3 regions of the Peribacillus sp. NPDC097224 genome follow, and region 1 is predicted to be linked to each of the others. Evidence: predicted binding sites of a transcription regulator. Region 1 holds the regulator's gene; each other region holds the start of a gene.
The links. Region 1 encodes LexA, which represses DNA repair genes until DNA is damaged. Its sites were predicted from a motif close to CGAACATATGTTCG; they were not measured.
Positions count from the first base shown of each region.

Region 2: uvrB (excinuclease ABC subunit UvrB) is a predicted target of LexA. The motif match lies at 2,667-2,680, and genes of this name have one in related genera.
Region 3: dndB (DNA sulfur modification protein DndB) is a predicted target of LexA. The motif match lies at 2,899-2,912, and genes of this name have one in related genera.

Region 1 is NZ_JBIWDK010000012.1:35,481-41,234, reverse strand. Features, by position in the region: gene ACIQXR_RS18360 (peptide MFS transporter) at 1-1,029, opposite strand, end outside; gene ACIQXR_RS18355 (GlsB/YeaQ/YmgE family stress response membrane protein) at 1,783-2,019, shown strand; gene ACIQXR_RS18350 (hypothetical protein) at 2,191-2,478, opposite strand; gene lexA (transcriptional repressor LexA) at 2,671-3,294, opposite strand; gene yneA (cell division suppressor protein YneA) at 3,454-3,765, shown strand; gene ACIQXR_RS18335 (YneB family resolvase-like protein) at 3,778-4,434, shown strand; gene ACIQXR_RS18330 (DUF896 domain-containing protein) at 4,499-4,732, shown strand; gene tkt (transketolase) at 4,964-5,754, shown strand, end outside.
Region 2 is NZ_JBIWDK010000002.1:301,670-307,423, reverse strand. Features, by position in the region: gene ACIQXR_RS05040 (N-acetylmuramoyl-L-alanine amidase family protein) at 1-287, opposite strand, end outside; gene ACIQXR_RS05035 (catalase) at 635-2,212, shown strand; gene ACIQXR_RS05030 (DUF2198 family protein) at 2,361-2,591, shown strand; gene uvrB (excinuclease ABC subunit UvrB) at 2,811-4,796, shown strand; gene uvrA (excinuclease ABC subunit UvrA) at 4,803-5,754, shown strand, end outside.
Region 3 is NZ_JBIWDK010000007.1:65,323-71,076, forward strand. Features, by position in the region: gene dndD (DNA sulfur modification protein DndD) at 1-108, opposite strand, end outside; gene dndC (DNA phosphorothioation system sulfurtransferase DndC) at 120-1,721, opposite strand; gene dndB (DNA sulfur modification protein DndB) at 1,721-2,821, opposite strand; gene dptF (DNA phosphorothioation-dependent restriction protein DptF) at 3,022-5,295, shown strand; gene dptG (DNA phosphorothioation-dependent restriction protein DptG) at 5,302-5,754, shown strand, end outside.

The sequences.
Region 1 (5,754 bases):
TGGATTTAAAGATTGGAACCATGCTGGTGAAATGTGAAAACCGGCAAATTCTAACTGTGTCCGTTTATCAGCATAATTTGCTAAAATAGTTGAGCCTTGTTCTTGAATGGCCCAAAACATAACAGCTGCTATAAATAAAGGGATATAGGCTAGTAAACGTGAACGCTCAACAGATGTTGTTTTCGGACTACGGTACATCACAATAAAATACATAGTAGGAATTAGAATTCCAAGGATACCAACAAGCCCGATGAAGCTATTAAGTGTTAAGAGACCATTTGAGATAGCGATTGCACAAATGATGACAATAATTAAAATAGCTAGCCCGATCTTAGTATAAACAGATTTCTTTTCATTTGATGCCAAAGGATTGACAGGAGCTATTCCAGCAAGTCCAAGATTTTTTTTCTTTGTAGCCATGAAGACGATTAATCCAATAAACATACCAACGGCTGCAATGCCGAATCCAAGGTGGAAATTGTACTTCATTCCAACTGTTCCGACAATAAGCGGAGCAATGAATGCACCCGTGTTTATTCCCATGTAGAATATGCTGAAACCAGAATCTCGACGGTTATCGTCTTCTGCATATAGCTCCCCAACAATACTAGATACATTAGGTTTTAAAAGACCTGTACCTATAACGATTAGTATCATGGAAACGAAGAACATGGAAATGCTGCCCGGTATCGCAAGTGCAATATGACCAAGCATAATCAATATACCGCCGTAAAAAACGGCTTTCGATGTTCCGAAAATCCTATCGGCAAACCAGCCACCAATAATTCCGGACATATATACTAAGGATCCATAGATGGATACAATGGCTAGAGATGTTTTTTCATCAAGACCTAATCCACCTTTAGATACCTCATAATACATATAGTATACAAGAATGGCCTTCATACCATAATAGGAGAAGCGCTCCCAAAACTCCGTGAAGAAAAGAGTGAATAGTCCTTTAGGGTTTCCGAAAAAACCTTTTTGAGGAATGCTATCCAAAATTTTCTGTTTATTTATTGATGACATACATTCTCCTCCTTTTATTATTGTATAATAACTTTTCTTAGAGCTCTTGTAAAGAATATTTAGTGTATTTTAATAATAGTTCTTAATAACCTGTGTTTATTTTCCATTTTAGTAAAATGCAGGACTATCGAAATAGTATAATTAGGTAAGAAGGTATATATTAGAGCCCTTTAATCACTTTGGATTGAAAACGCACCGTTCATTTGATATATAATCCATTAAGTAAATGATTTGGGGTTTCGAATTGCAAGAACCTTCAACAAGTTATGAAAATCCAATTTTAAATGGTTGTGTAGAAAAAATGATGATGAATAAAGGTTGAAATATTAAAAAAGTATGGTAGGAAATAGTGTAAATAATTGAAAATAGGAATATTGTCATATCGACAAAGGAAGCCAAAATACTTATTCTAGTATAGAAAGCAATTTAATTGTTTTCTTTTTTACCATGTGGTGCCGCCAGATAATTGCAGTTATCTGGCGGCATTTATTATTATAACCAAATAATAATTTTCAACCATTCTTACTGGATGGTTTTCTTTGTGGTAGGGAGAACGGAAGATCAAACACTAAAGGCCACCCTTTTTAGGGCGGCCTTTTATAGTACCTATATAGGTAGAAGTATATAAGCAGCCGATAAGTTTATTGCCTGAGGAGCTTAAAGTGATTTTCATTAGTCACAAGTCTGTTCTATTAATAAAAAAATTTCATAAATTTTAGAGAAAGGAGGTGGTTATTTTTGGAGCTAATTTGGATGTTAATTGTTGGTGGAATAATTGGATGGCTGGGAAGCCTGATTTTAGGAAGGGATATGCCGGGTGGAATTATTGGAAATATCATTGCTGGATTTGTTGGAGCATGGCTTGGTACTGCAATTTTAGGGCCAATCGGACCTGAAACAGAAGGGTTTTACATTGTGCCTGCGTTACTGGGTGCCATAATTGTAGTGTTCATTGTATCCATTATCATGAGAAATACAAGATGGAGGTAGAAAGCAGAGGGTACACGATTGAATAAATTTTCCAGAATCACGTGTAGATGGTTTAGAGAAAGCTGATCTATATGTGTCCATTATTGCTTGAAAATGCTGTTCAACAATACTGGACAGTTTTTTTGCGTAAAAAAATAGAGGTTTTCGATCGAAGGATCCATCAGTGTTTACTCAATCCGAATGATTATCAGAGTTCCTAAAGGATACGAAAGCTGTTTTAAGTGCGGCGTAATTACCGATACTGGCGTATCCGTAAAACCATCCCATAAAAATCCCGGTAGTCAAGTGATGCCGATGGCTTATGAATATAGAAATGATTAAACCAAGACATAAAGCAATAGTGGGTACGTAACTTCGGGGGATAGGAAAGAGAAACTTTATAATTTGGGTCAAAATCATGATAGTTGGGATAGCCATTACAGCATCCCAAAAATTCGTATGTATCGTCGGAAAATCCATAGTAACACCACTTTCAAAAAGAAATGTCTATTGAACTAATTTCACCGGATATAAAAGAATTATACCTTGTTTATTTGACTTGGTTTGTTATTCAATGCTCTCTAGTAAAATATTATAATATTGCTTCTGTCATATACATAGGATGAAATACATAGACTTAAAACAAATAAAAAAAGCGCAATTTGTGCGCTTTTAGTGAATTTGCCTATATAGCCCGATCACTCTTCCAAGAATGGTTACATCTCTTAGAATGATAGGTTCCATATTGGAGTTTTCTGGCTGAAGCCGTATGTAATCCGGTTCCTTAAAGAATCGTTTAACGGTGGCTTCATCATCTTCCGTCATGGCCACGACGATATCTCCGTTATTGGCATTGCTTTGTTGTTTTACAATGACATAATCTCCATCATGAATTCCCGCTTCAATCATACTTTCACCCATAATTTCAAGCATGAACACATGATCATCATGTGGAACCATACTTTCAGGAAGAGGGAAGTATTCCTCTATGTTCTCGATGGCAGTTATCGGCATACCTGCGGTTACTTTTCCGAGAAGTGGTACGTTAACTACGTTTGTTTTTGGAATGTTATTAGATTCTTCTATATTTAAAATCTCAATGGCCCTTGGTTTAGTCGGGTCGCGTCTGATTAAGCCTTTGCTTTCCAAACGAGATAAATGTCCATGTACAGTCGAACTTGATGCAAGTCCCACAGCTTCGCCAATCTCTCTAACGGAAGGTGGATAACCTTTTTGACGAACTTCATCTTTTATGAAATCAAGAATATCCTGCTGCCGTTTTGATAGTTTAGTCATATACGCACCTCTTCTCTATAATTCTTTGCTATATTATAGCATGGCTCCACATGCTATACAAACATAAGTTCGAATTTGGTTGTTGACTGAAACAAACGTTCGTATTATAATTCAATCATCAACCAAAAACGAACGTACATTCGCTATGGAGGGATATTAATGAAGACATTTTGCAAAAATAATATTTATACGATTCTATTAGCAGGATTTGTATTTATCTTGTCTATTTTATTCTCTTTCACATTAGATAGTAATCAAAATAAGGATTTCCTTTCGATTGAAATTAACGAAGGTGATACTATATGGGAGATTTCAGAAGAATATGGTCAAACCGAATTGACAAAAAAAGAATTCATTGGTTGGATAGAAGAGTATAACGGTGTAAGGGCGGATACTATTAAGGCAGGTCAAATCATTGTCATACCAGTTGAAAGTGAAAAAGTAGTCCAAAGTTTGGCTAGTAAGCAGTAAAGGTAGGTTCATATGAAAGCAGTCATCTATTGTCGGGTAAGTACAGAAAAAGAAACACAGGAAACCTCGCTAGCTAGGCAGGAAGAGGAATTAGTGAAGTTAGCAGAACATAATGACATGGAAGTCGTTTCAATAATAAGAGAGCAGGCAAGTGGTTACGAACTGAACCGTGACGGGATATTTGACATGCTTGATCTTTTTAAGACAAAAGAAGCGGATGTTCTCTTGATTCAAGATGAAACTAGGTTGGGAAGAGGAAATGCTAAAATTGCCTTGTTTCATGTTGTACTTAAAGAAGGAGTGAAGATTTTCACACTTTCTCATGATGGTGAATTAGAGTTATCGGACTCTGATGCCATGGTTATCCAAATTGTTGGTATTGTAGAAGAATATCAACGTAAACTACATAACCTGAAAATTAAACGTGGTATGCTTAGGGCCGTTGAAAATGGCTACCGGCCCCAGAAAAACCTGAAGAACCAAAGAAACTCCACTGGCAGGGATCGTAAAGAAGTACCCATAGAAGAAATTGTGAAACTGCGTTCGAATGGATTAACTTTTGCGGAGATTGCGGCAACACTGAGAGGCTTTGGCTATGAAGTGTCAAAAGCAACGGTACACCGCAGATTCTTGGAATACCAGCAAGGTACACCGAAGAATCAATCATAGAACTTGTAATTTCACTTTTTTTTTAATACCATGTCAATATCCGTATATATAAAGGAGAAAAATTATGCTATCAAAAGAAAAAATGGCCCGTATCAATGAACTTTCTAAAAAAGCTAAGGGAGAGGGCTTAACTGTAGAAGAGGCAAAAGAGCAAACTTCCTTACGAAGTGAGTATTTGGAGACATTTAGACGTTCAATGGCTGATACGCTAGAAAATGTTAAAGTTATCGATCCGGAAGGTAATGATGTCACACCTCAAAAAATAAAAAATATTAAAGAAAAAAAAGGTTTACATTAACCAATAAGGACTGATGATGGCCCCATCATTAGGATTACTCATGAGGAATGTAAAGTGAAAAAAGAGAATGCATCGATGTATGTATTCTCTTTTTTGGTTTAACCTAACCTTGGTGAATCCTTAATTAGTAGAAAATTGAATTAGCTGTGCAAGAAAAGGTTATTTTAGTTGTGATATTAAGTTAGTCAATATAATATAAAGAGGTACACTACAGGAAGGGATGTTTTACACATGTTAGATAAATTAGATGCACTTTCTATTAATACAATTCGTACATTATCGATCGATGCAATTGAAAAGGCTAATTCAGGTCATCCAGGCATGCCTATGGGTGCAGCTCCCATGGCATATAAGCTGTGGACTGATTATATGAATCATAACCCGAAAAATCCTGATTGGTTTAATAGAGACCGTTTTGTTTTATCGGCAGGACATGGTTCCATGCTATTATACAGTCTCCTGCATTTATCAGGTTACGGCTTGACAATGGATGACTTAAAGGGTTTCCGTCAATGGGGAAGTAAAACTCCTGGGCATCCTGAATACGGACATACTGCTGGAGTAGATGCCACTACTGGACCACTTGGCCAAGGGATTGCAATGGCTGTAGGTATGGCAATGGCAGAACGTCACTTGGCTGAAAGCTACAATCGTGATTCTTATAATGTGGTTGATCATTATACATATAGTATTTGTGGGGATGGAGACTTAATGGAAGGCGTTTCAGCTGAAGCTGCTTCTTTAGCAGGCCATCTTCAACTAGGAAGACTTGTCGTTTTATATGATTCAAACGATATTTCTCTTGACGGAGATCTTAGCCAATCATTCAGTGAAAGTGTAGCAGACCGTTTTAAATCATACGGCTGGCAGTATCTGAGAGTGGAGGACGGCAACGATTTACAACAAATCGCAAAAGCCATTGAAGAAGCAAAGACTGATGAAGCTCGTCCAACTTTAATCGAAGTGAAGACAGTGATTGGTTATGGTTCTCCTAACCGCTCTGGTAAGTCTGCAGCTCACGG
Region 2 (5,754 bases), on a different contig from region 1:
ACATACCCTATCTCGTCCAAATACGTGGTGGAAACCCAGCCCGTTAGTTTTCCATACTTGATTTTCGACCATCCGGATTTTTGTGAAGAGATGGTCACTTCTTTTCCTTTTTTAATTAGGCCCAGAGATTTTGCCGTGGTCTTAGGCTGTTCTCTTATATGGAGGGAACTAGCTGTAACTTTGGCCGTTTTGGAAGCGGCCTGAACTTGATCGGGGGCGTGTGGATACGAGAAAATCGTCAAAAAAACCAAGGTTGCTGCAAATAAGGTGATTATTCTTCTTTTCATTAAAGCTCGCTCCTTTAAATTATGCTGAAATAATCGAATGGTTATGGTTCATCCAGAGGTTGGGTCAGACTTGGTAAGTGAATATAAGTGCACATATACTGCGGAGATGCCTTCATTGGAGTAATCTCCATGATTTTTATCGGTAGCATTGGCGATAGTGTGAAGGAGATTCATTAATAATAGTACAATATACTCACATCAATTAGTAGGTGTTTTTTGGAACTTTTTGTAGGTAATTAGAACGTAATTTACATTAATTGAAGAATTTTGAATTAATATGAGTGAAGTTTGAGGAATTGGGGATGTTAGTTGGAGTGATGGATGATATTTACAAAGGAGGAAATTTAGTGTCTGATCAACCAAAAGAGACGAATAATGAATCGGAAGAAACCTTGACCAACCGACAAGGGCACCCCATAACGAATAATCAAAGCATCCGGACTGTTGGAAACAGGGGACCAAGTACATTAGAGAACTACGACTTCCTGGAAAAAATGAGTCACTTCGATAGAGAGCGGATTCCGGAGCGGGTGGTACATGCACGAGGTGCAGGTGCACATGGATATTTTGTTCCGACAGGCAAGGCGGGAGACGAGCCGGTTTCTAAATATACGAGAGCAAAGGTCTTTCAAGAAGCGGGTAAAAAAACACCGGTATTCGTCAGGTTTTCTTCGGTCATTCATGGGGGAACCTCCCCTGAAACATTACGTGACCCTCGTGGATTTGCCGTTAAGTTTTATACGGAAGATGGAAACTGGGATTTAGTAGGGAACAACCTCAAAATATTCTTTATCCGCGACGCCATGAAATTTCCCGATTTGATCCATGCCTTCAAACCCGACCCTGTTACAAACATTCAGGATGGCAGAAGGATTTTCGATTTCTGCTCAAGTTCTCCGGAAACCTTCCATATGATCACCTTCTTATTTTCGCCTTGGGGCATTCCGGCTAGCTACCGCATGATGCAAGGTTCCGGGGTCAATACATATAAGTGGGTGAATCAAGAGGGGGAAGCAGTCCTGGTCAAGTACCATTGGGAACCAAAGCAAGGGATTAAAAACTTGACGCAGAAAGAAGCGAATGAGATTCAGTCGACGAATTTCAATCATGCTACACAGGATTTATATGAAGCAATCGAAAATGGGGATTATCCAGAATGGGATTTAAATGTACAAATCATGAGTGATGATGCCCATCCTGAACTGGATTTCGATCCATTGGATGATACGAAGATTTGGCCAAAAGACCAATTCCCATGGCTGCATGTCGGCACGATGGTTTTGAATAAGAACCCGGAAGATTATTTCACCGAAGTCGAGCAGGTTGCTTTTGGAACGGGAGTCCTTGTAGATGGATTGGATTTCTCGGATGATAAGATGCTCCAAGGCCGCACATTCTCGTATTCGGATACACAACGTCATCGCGTGGGGGCCAATTATCTGCAACTGCCGATCAATGCACCGAAAAAACGGACGGCGACCAATCAAACGGGCGGCCAAATGCAGTATGAAGTGGGTAGAGGAAACCAAAGTCCTCATATCAACTACGAACCATCGACTGTAGGAGGATTGAAAGAGGCTGAGCAGACGGGTAAAGAGTATACCCCTTTTGTAGAGGGCAAACTGGTCCGTGAAACGATAGATCGCCAAAGCAACACGAAACAAGCAGGTGAAACGTATCGTGAATTCGAGGATTGGGAAAGGGACGAATTGATCTCCAATCTAGTGGATGCACTCGCACCTGCCGATCCACGCATTCAAGAGAAGATGATTACCCTTGCTGAAGAGGCCGATAAAGATTATGGCCGCCGTTTGAAAGAAGGATTAGCGGCAGCCTCCCAACATACCGAGTCTTCCAAACCAATGGGTGGTACGGACAATCCAGAGGAAGGAGTCGAAAAAGGTCATGACGCCGATCCATATTAATAGGATGCAAAAAGTGAACTCCCTTCCTTGAAGGGGGTTTCCCTTTTGTATACCGCTTGTTCGTTTTGCAGGAAATAGATTGGCAAAAAACCAAGGAATCATTTAAACTGTAACTACTCTATTTTTCTCTTACAAAGGAGATGAAAAAATGATTAAATTTCTTTCAGCCCTTCTATTACCCGGTCTTCTAGTCATGCTATTTTCAAGGGTCACCTATAACTATATTGTAGGTCTTATACTAACGGTTGCATTGATCGCCGCTTCCGCATATAAAGGTTATACACATACGAACTTATTAATAATCATTGATGCACTATCACTGACGGTGGGTTTCTGGTTATCAAAAAGAATGATGAAACGAACAGCCAAGAGCGCCTAATTTATAGAGGTGCTTTTTTTGTCTCGATTTCTATGAAAAGGACTCTTTGACCTGCTAGGTTATAAAATGCGAAACAGAATGTTTGTTCGCTTTTCGGTGGTTTGTTTTGAGGATATTGTGGTAGAATGTGTATATATAGTTCTTTAAACGGAATAAATAGAAGGAATAAATCATATCCCTTTTTTCATATAAAACTAATTCAGTAGGAGGCCATGCTTGGTGAAGGAAACGTTTGAGTTAGTCTCAAAATATTCTCCACAGGGAGATCAGCCAGCGGCGATAGAAAAGCTTGTTGCTGGCATAAAAGAAGGAAAGAGTATGCAGACGCTGCTTGGTGCGACAGGGACAGGGAAAACATTCACTGTCTCCAATGTCATCCAACAAATCAATAAGCCTACCCTTGTCATTGCCCATAACAAAACGTTGGCAGGGCAGCTTTACAGTGAGTTCAAAGAGTTTTTCCCCAATAATGCGGTTGAGTACTTTGTCAGCTATTACGATTACTATCAGCCAGAAGCCTATGTGCCTTCCACTGATACTTTCATAGAGAAAGATGCCAGTATCAATGATGAAATCGATAAACTCCGCCACTCGGCGACATCCTCTTTGTTCGAACGGGAAGATGTCATCATCATTGCCAGTGTATCCTGTATTTATGGGTTAGGTTCCCCGGAAGAATACAGGGAGATGGTGGTGTCGCTGCGTACTGGTATGGAGATAGACAGAAATGCACTGCTGCATAAACTTGTAGATATTCAATATGAGAGAAATGATATTGCCTTTCAACGAGGAACGTTCAGGGTCCGCGGAGACGTAGTTGAAATCTTCCCGGCCTCAAAAGATGAACACTGTGTTCGGGTCGAGTTTTTCGGGGACGAGATTGACCGGATTCGGGAAGTCGATGCCCTGACTGGCGAGATCACTGGTGAACGGGAACATATCGCCATCTTTCCGGCATCCCATTTCGTCACACGTGAAGAGAAACTGAATGTGGCGATTCAAAATATTGAAACGGAACTTGAAGAACGATTGGCAGAACTTCGTGAAGATGAAAAGCTTCTTGAAGCACAGCGATTGGAGCAACGGACCCGTTACGATTTGGAAATGATGAGGGAGATGGGTTTCTGTTCGGGTATCGAGAACTATTCCCGTCATTTAACCCTACGCCCCGCAGGAGCTACACCTTACACCTTGATTGACTATTTTCCGGAAGACTTCCTATTGATTGTCGACGAGTCACATGTAACCCTTTCACAGATCCGCGGCATGTTCAATGGCGATCAGGCTCGGAAGCAGGTATTGGTGGACCATGGATTCCGCCTACCCTCTGCGAAAGATAACCGGCCACTCAGATTCGAGGAGTTTGAAAAGAAAGTCCATCAATCCATATTCGTTTCGGCAACTCCAGGACCATATGAATTGGAACATACGCCGGAAATGGTCGAGCAAATTATCCGACCTACTGGATTGCTTGATCCTACCATTGAAGTGCGACCGATTGAAGGGCAGATTGATGACCTGATAGGTGAAATCCAGGAACGGGCTAAACGGGATGAACGGGTTTTAATTACGACATTGACGAAAAAGATGTCCGAGGATTTAACGGATTACCTGAAGGATATAGGAATCAAGGTTCAGTACCTTCATTCTGAGATAAAAACGTTGGAAAGAATTGAAATCATCCGGGAATTGAGGATGGGGAAATATGATGTCCTTGTCGGGATCAATCTTTTGCGGGAAGGTCTGGATATCCCCGAAGTGTCCTTGGTGACCATTCTCGATGCTGATAAAGAAGGATTCCTCCGCTCGGAACGTTCACTCATCCAAACGATGGGCCGTGCCGCCAGGAATGCAAACGGGCACGTCATCATGTATGCTGACCGGATAACGAATTCGATGGAACTGGCCATCAGTGAAACGACACGCCGACGGGAAATCCAGGAAAAATTCAACAAAAAGCATGGAATCACACCACAGACCATCCAAAAGGATATCAGGGATTCCATCCGGGCTACGCAAGTTGCTGAAGATGGGGAAGCGTATCAGGAAGATCCGGCTATCAAACTGTCTAAGCTTCCGAAAAAAGAGCGCGAAAAAGTGGTGGCAAGCATGGAAAAAGAAATGAAAGAAGCGGCAAAGGCACTGGATTTCGAACGGGCTGCTGAACTGCGTGATTTAATATTAGAGTTAAAAGCGGAAGGGTGACGAAACATGGCAATGGATAAAATTGTGATTAAGGGTGCAAGGACCAACAACCTCAAGAATATCGACGTCACGATACCGAGGGATAAGCTTGTAGTGCTAACAGGATTATCCGGTTCCGGGAAGTCGTCCTTGGCTTTTGATACGATATATGCGGAAGGACAAAGACGTTATGTCGAATCACTCTCGGCTTATGCCCGCCAATTCTTAGGGCAGGTGGATAAACCAGACGTGGATATGATTGAAGGGTTATCTCCTGCTATATCGATCGATCAGAAAACGACGAGCAAGAACCCTCGTTCCACTGTGGGAACCGTAACGGAAATTTATGATTATTTAAGATTGCTATATGCGAGGGTCGGCCGGCCGACTTGTCCGATCCATCATATCGAAATCAGTTCCCAGACGATTGAACAAATGGTTGACCGTATACTTGACTATCCGGAACGGACAAAGCTTCAAGTATTGGCACCACTCGTTTCAGGAAGAAAGGGAACACATGTGAAAGTGCTGGAAGAAGTGAAGAAACAAGGGTATGTCCGTGTGCGGATTGATGGGGAGATGTATGACCTCAGTGATGATATCACCCTTGAAAAGAATAAAAAGCATTCAATAGAAGTCATCATTGACCGGATCGTCATCAAAGAAGGAATCAGGGCAAGACTTGCAGATTCCTTGGAAAGCGCTTTGAAGCTTGGGGATGGCAAGGTCATTATAGATGTGATGGGCGAAGAGGAATTACTCTTCAGTGAGGATCATGCTTGCCCAATCTGTGGTTTTTCTGTTGGGGAGTTAGAGCCGAGGATGTTTTCTTTTAATAGTCCATTCGGGGCCTGTCCGGATTGTGATGGTTTGGGTGCAAGGCTTGAAGTGGACCGTGATCTGGTCATCCCGAATAAAGAGTTAAGTCTTCGCCAACATGCCATAGCGCCATGGGAGCCGACGAGTTCTCAATATTACC
Region 3 (5,754 bases), on a different contig from region 1:
TTCCCCACCAATCAAGATGACATTTTTATCATGTTGGGTGCGGAAATCGAATGTATTGCTTCCCCTATATGCGCCTATATTAGTTAATTGAATTTCATTTATTCTCATGTGTTGCTCCTTTATTTCTCTATAAGATGTAAGTAGTCTTGTTTTAGTGCTTTGCTTATATCGTCCATTAACCCACGTCTTACTCTTAAACCGGAATATTCTTTTTCAATAGCAACAAGCTTTTTGACAACATTTATATCAACTTTATATTGGTCGCATAATAGTTCAAGGTCAGATACTTGTTCTTTATCAAATAGCGGTCGATCATCTAACTCCCATTCAATTTCGTTACCGATAATCTTTTTGTGCATTTCTGGAATTGGATCATCCCACTCGCCATTATCAAACCAAATTTTTCGAATTGCCTTTAATTCATCGATGCTTATCAACTCATAGTAAGGATCATCAGGATGAGTTAATTGGCTTTGTACTGTAAGAAGATTTTTTAGTATTTCTTTTCTTGTTTGTATAGTAAATGGTCCAAGCCCAAGTTGTGCGTATTTTTCAACGATTTGTCCGTCGAGTAATTCTTCTTCATAGGTCACTAAAATTTTATGGTCGCTTGCTTCGCTAAGATCTATATTATGTTCTGAAATATATTCTTTAAGATTTTCTTTTTTTACATGATTGTATTCGTTTAAAGGGACAAGTTGTTTTGCTCTACTTGATTTTTTAGGGATTAAGACATGAGGTACACCTTCAATGTCTTCAATTTTTACTTCATTATAATAGATTTGACCATTCATTCTATACTTCATCCTACGCGTACGATCATCTCTAATTGTAGTTAGCCAGTTTCTAAATTCAAGTAGAGGTTTCATCCAGTCATGACCGCTTTGAATAAATCCAGTTAATGCTTTATCTTCATTTACTACTGTACAAACCCAGCAGCCAAAACGGCTATTTCCACATGATCCAGCATTTTCTTTAATCGTTTTATCTATGATAAGCGGGCATTCTCCACTATTTGAATCTTGATATAGTCTATGAAGTTCGTGATTATCATCTCCCCAAGGGCATGGATGGTTAAGTAAGTAATCCCAAACGTCATCTAGAGAAAAACTTCTAATTGGTGCATAGACATAAGCGTTTGAAAGAGTAGAATGACGCATAAATAACTTTCCATCAACTGTATGGGACCGTATAACATTCCCCCTAGTAACACTTTCATCTTCCCTGACGCCTAATACCATGATTACTTCTCCAAATGATGATACTTTATCCATGATAAACTGATTAGCAGGATCGATTTTTAAACGGTCCGTACACCATCTGAATTGCTGGTTAGGAGTTGGATAGCCCTTACCTATAATATTGACCCAGAAGGACTGTTTAATGATGGGCTTTACTTTATGTGTTTCAATAGGTAAGTCGCGTGAGAGTGCTTCATCTTGTATACGTCTCAAAGTTTGATTAATAGAATTAATGATTAATGGTGTTTCAACTAGTGTATCGGAAGAAATGACATATACCTTTTTATGCAACTCTTCTTTATTTAGCTCGCTTAATGCTTCGAAAATAAGTTGTACCACTACGGTAGAATCTTTTCCTCCACTATAACCGACTACCCAGGGACGGTTGTCCATTTTGTAGGCTAGTTTAATTTGTTTTTTTGCATCTTCAACAATTGGCATTTCTTTTGAAAATAAACTACTAATAATTCCTTCTGCCATTAAACTTTCACTCCTTTAAAAAATTTATTTTCTAATGCTTGCTCTTGCTCTGTTAGAGGAATATCAATTAATTGTTTTATTTTATTAGCGGTTAACTGTATGGTTGAGCTGTTTTTTTGAATTCTGCCATTTTGATTAAAGGCTCGTCCTAACCAGTCATTTGTATTAACCCGTGTCCAATCAATTTTTGAAAGTCTCTTAATATATTGTGGCCAATTATTTTCATGATATTTACGAAGATAACGACCTACAAGACCCACAGCTTCTATAAATACACCATGTCCTACAATATAATTAGCTCTAAGTTCACGTGTAGTTAATTCTTTATTTAAGACCATGTTCCATTCTATTATTGATTCACATAATGTACTCCAAAACTTAACCAAGAAATCTTCATCTTCCTGGTTAATATTTTCTCCTTTACTTTTTCCAAGTAGGCGCAAGTTCGTATTAAAAATGTGATTTAGCGCAAGAATTTTAGGTGAGTTTTGTGACAGAGAAACTCTCTCTTTATCTGTGTATCTAGTTAATAATGGGACACTAGTAATGATATCTTTTGTAATCATAGCCAATCGGTCTCGATGATCGTATAAAATGCCAATAGAAGATGTAGTATTTACTGCATGTCGATTTAAATCGGAAAACATCTGCTGAGATTTTTTTAATCCTTCATCATGAAAAAAAACGACTGAAATTGTTTCATTAGCGATTTCGGGTGAAAGTTTTAAAGCTTCTTCTATAGCTGCACGTCTATGCTGTCCATCATTAATTAAGAATCTAGATTCTAAAGAGATCTTTAATTGTCCAAGATCATTAAATCCAACTTCATTTTTAAAAGGGATAAAAGCAATATCCCCATCGATAGAGGCTGTAATGGAAGAGAACACATAATCTTTGGGGTTCTCAACAATGTAATTTGTGATATCTGGAATCCTAGCCTTATTTAAGATACGTTGTGAGCGATGTTCTGGTGGAATTTCTTCTTCATCAAAAAGAAAAATTTTTGGGATTATTCTAAGAGGGCACATCACAACGTAATATTCTTTATCACCTTGTTTCCCTCGAATAGCAGGGAAATTATAACTGAATATGGCGTCCATAAACAAACCTCCTAATTACGTACGTAATAATTAATTAAAGTATAAACGGAATAGTAGTAAATTACAATAATCTACTACGAACCTTTATTCGTTTTCGTTAAATATTTGGATCGAATTGGAAGGAATTGGGTGACCTTACTTATTAATTACCTATATGTTAAAATGTATCGTAAATGATTAATACTATCGGAGTTGAAAAAATGAATCTACAAGAAGGTTATTTCCTAAGTTTCTTAGAAAATATAAACCCTGTAGCAGCTTACAATGCAAAAAAAATGGATGAATTAATATTTGAAGATCCTAGCAGTGCTATTGTGAAAGCAAGACTATTTGCAGAAGAAATTTTAAATCAAGTTTTTAAAATAGATAACATTCAAGCACCCTATCTTTCTTCGTTACATGAGAAGATTAACTACCTATCCAAGGAAGGATATATAAAAAGGGAAATTCAACAATCTTTTGATGTTATTCGTCTTTCAGGAAATAAAGCAGCGCATGATGGTAAGTTTAACGATATAACTGAGGCATTCAAATTACACAAAGAAATGTACAAAATTGCGGTTTGGTTTGCTGAAGTCTATTCTTCGGATCATTTGAAATTTCCGGTTTATGACATACCGAAACCCCGAGATAATATTGAGGACATTGTACAGAAAAAGATATTAGAACTTTTAGGCATGGGTACAATTAAGCCAGCTCAAGAAAATATTGAGCCTTTGACAGCCACAGATATATTAAAGGAAAAAGAGAAGACTAATTCTATTACGTTGACTAAAGACTTAGGACCGGGACAAAGTTATTTATTAAGGGAGTTAATTCGATTAAAGGACTCATCCCAGGAAGCTGTTGAAAATGCTAGTCAATTTAGCGAATTTAAGGATTATTTGCACGTTACCCGTAAGATTCAAGAGGATTTAGAGAATATTCTTGAGGAAAATCACAGGAGAGAAAAGGGAAATCTCATTTTACTATGCGGAAGTGTAGGAGATGGAAAATCTCATTTACTGGCTTATTTAAAAGAGAAAAAGCCGGAAATCATTAATGAATATATCATTTTAAATGATGCGACTGAAAGTTTCTCACCAAATAAGAATGCTATGGAAACACTGGAAGAAGTATTGAAGAATTTCTCTGATGAAAAAATCGAGAAAACTACGGAGAAAATTATTTTAGCTATAAATATGGGGGTTTTGCATAATTTTATTAATATGCAGCACAAAGAATTCTCTTATAACAAGTTAAGATCATTTGTTAATGGTAGTGATCTATTTACTCAAAATATAACAAGTCATTTCAGTGACCAAACTTTTGATTTACTTAGTTTTGCAGATTATCACTCGTTTGAACTGACTGAATCAGGACCTTTATCTTCTTTCTACTCTACTTTATTAGAACGAATCTTTTTACCATCTCAGAATAATCCGTTTTATTTAGCTCAAATGGAAGACGAAAAGAATAATATTGATACCATGGTTCATGAAAACTACCGATTCATGCAAAGTCCAGCAGTTCAATTTCAGGTTGTACAAATAATAATCAAAACAATTATTAAACAAAAATTAGTTATTTCTGCGCGTGCCTTTCTAAACTTCATTGCAGATATCTTAATACCAGATGAAAATTTAAACATCAATTTATTAACTCAAATACAATTACTTGAGTTTTCAGTACCTAATTTAATGTTTAATAGGGCAGAGAGATCGTCTATTTTAGAAGCGGTAAGCCAGTTAGATCCAATCCATAATCGATCGAAGCATATCGATCAACTTGTAGTTGAATTAAATACGCTTAATGATTGGTCAAAAATCATCAATGAATATATTGAGGATGATACTTCAAAAGCCTGGCTTAAACCGTTCGATAAAAATAGTTTAACTGACCAAACGGCTAATTTGTTTTTTGAAGCATTTATTCGAATAACATTTTTAACTAATAAAAAATTCTCTTTAAAAGTAGAAGAAAGTAGTTACAAAAAATACCTAGAGCATCTATTCTACTTTAATATAGGAAGTAAAAAGAAAATCAAACATTTTTATGATGAAGTTAAAACCATAATTTTCAAATGGAAAGGCAGCCCAGAAAAAGATTATATCTTCTTAAATAGACCTAATAAAAACTATCGTTTAGCCCAAAAAATGAATTTAAAACCAACCATTGAACACCTTGAAGAGAATAAAAAAGATATTTTAGAAGCGTTTAAATCGTCTATCTTATTGGCTTATGAAGGAATAAATGATCAGAAAATCTTTTTAGATATTGATTATCCCCTTTTTCAATTGTTAACAAAAGTGTACGAAGGGTACCGTCCAAATAAAAAAGATGAAGAAGACGCAATTAAGTTTGTAGAAATAGTGGAAAAGCTTATGAGTCTCGGAGACAAGAAGAAGGAAATGCTTGTATATTTCCCTAGTGATAATAGATCTTATAAGATTAAGCGTGATGATTTTGGTGCTATTGTATTTGAAAGGGAGTAATAATGAATGGTTCAAACCTTGGATCGAGATCACTTGAGAAATCTATTAATAGAACAGAAAGTAAAAAAACATGTTACTGGGAAGGTCCTCGACATTCTCCCGTTCTTAACAAAGAGAACGAAAGCAATAAAAGATGGATTTAACAGTGTATTGGGAGAGTATATACGAAATATTTCAGAGATTAATGTAAAAGATCTTAAAAATAAAAAAGGCAATGAGTTTTACATGGTATCAGAAGAAGATGATATTAGTCAGTTAATTGCCAATGAAGTAGAATTCGATTCGGAGGATGATGAATTCGATTTTATAAGGTTTTTAAATCAATACTTGTTCAATCAAGATAAAATTCAGCCAGTTCATCCTTTTTTATTTAATTATATTAAATTAAATAAAGATCTTCAAAATGAATTTGGAAAATACGCCAAATTCATGAGTGAGGTGTTGGTCGCTGATCACCCA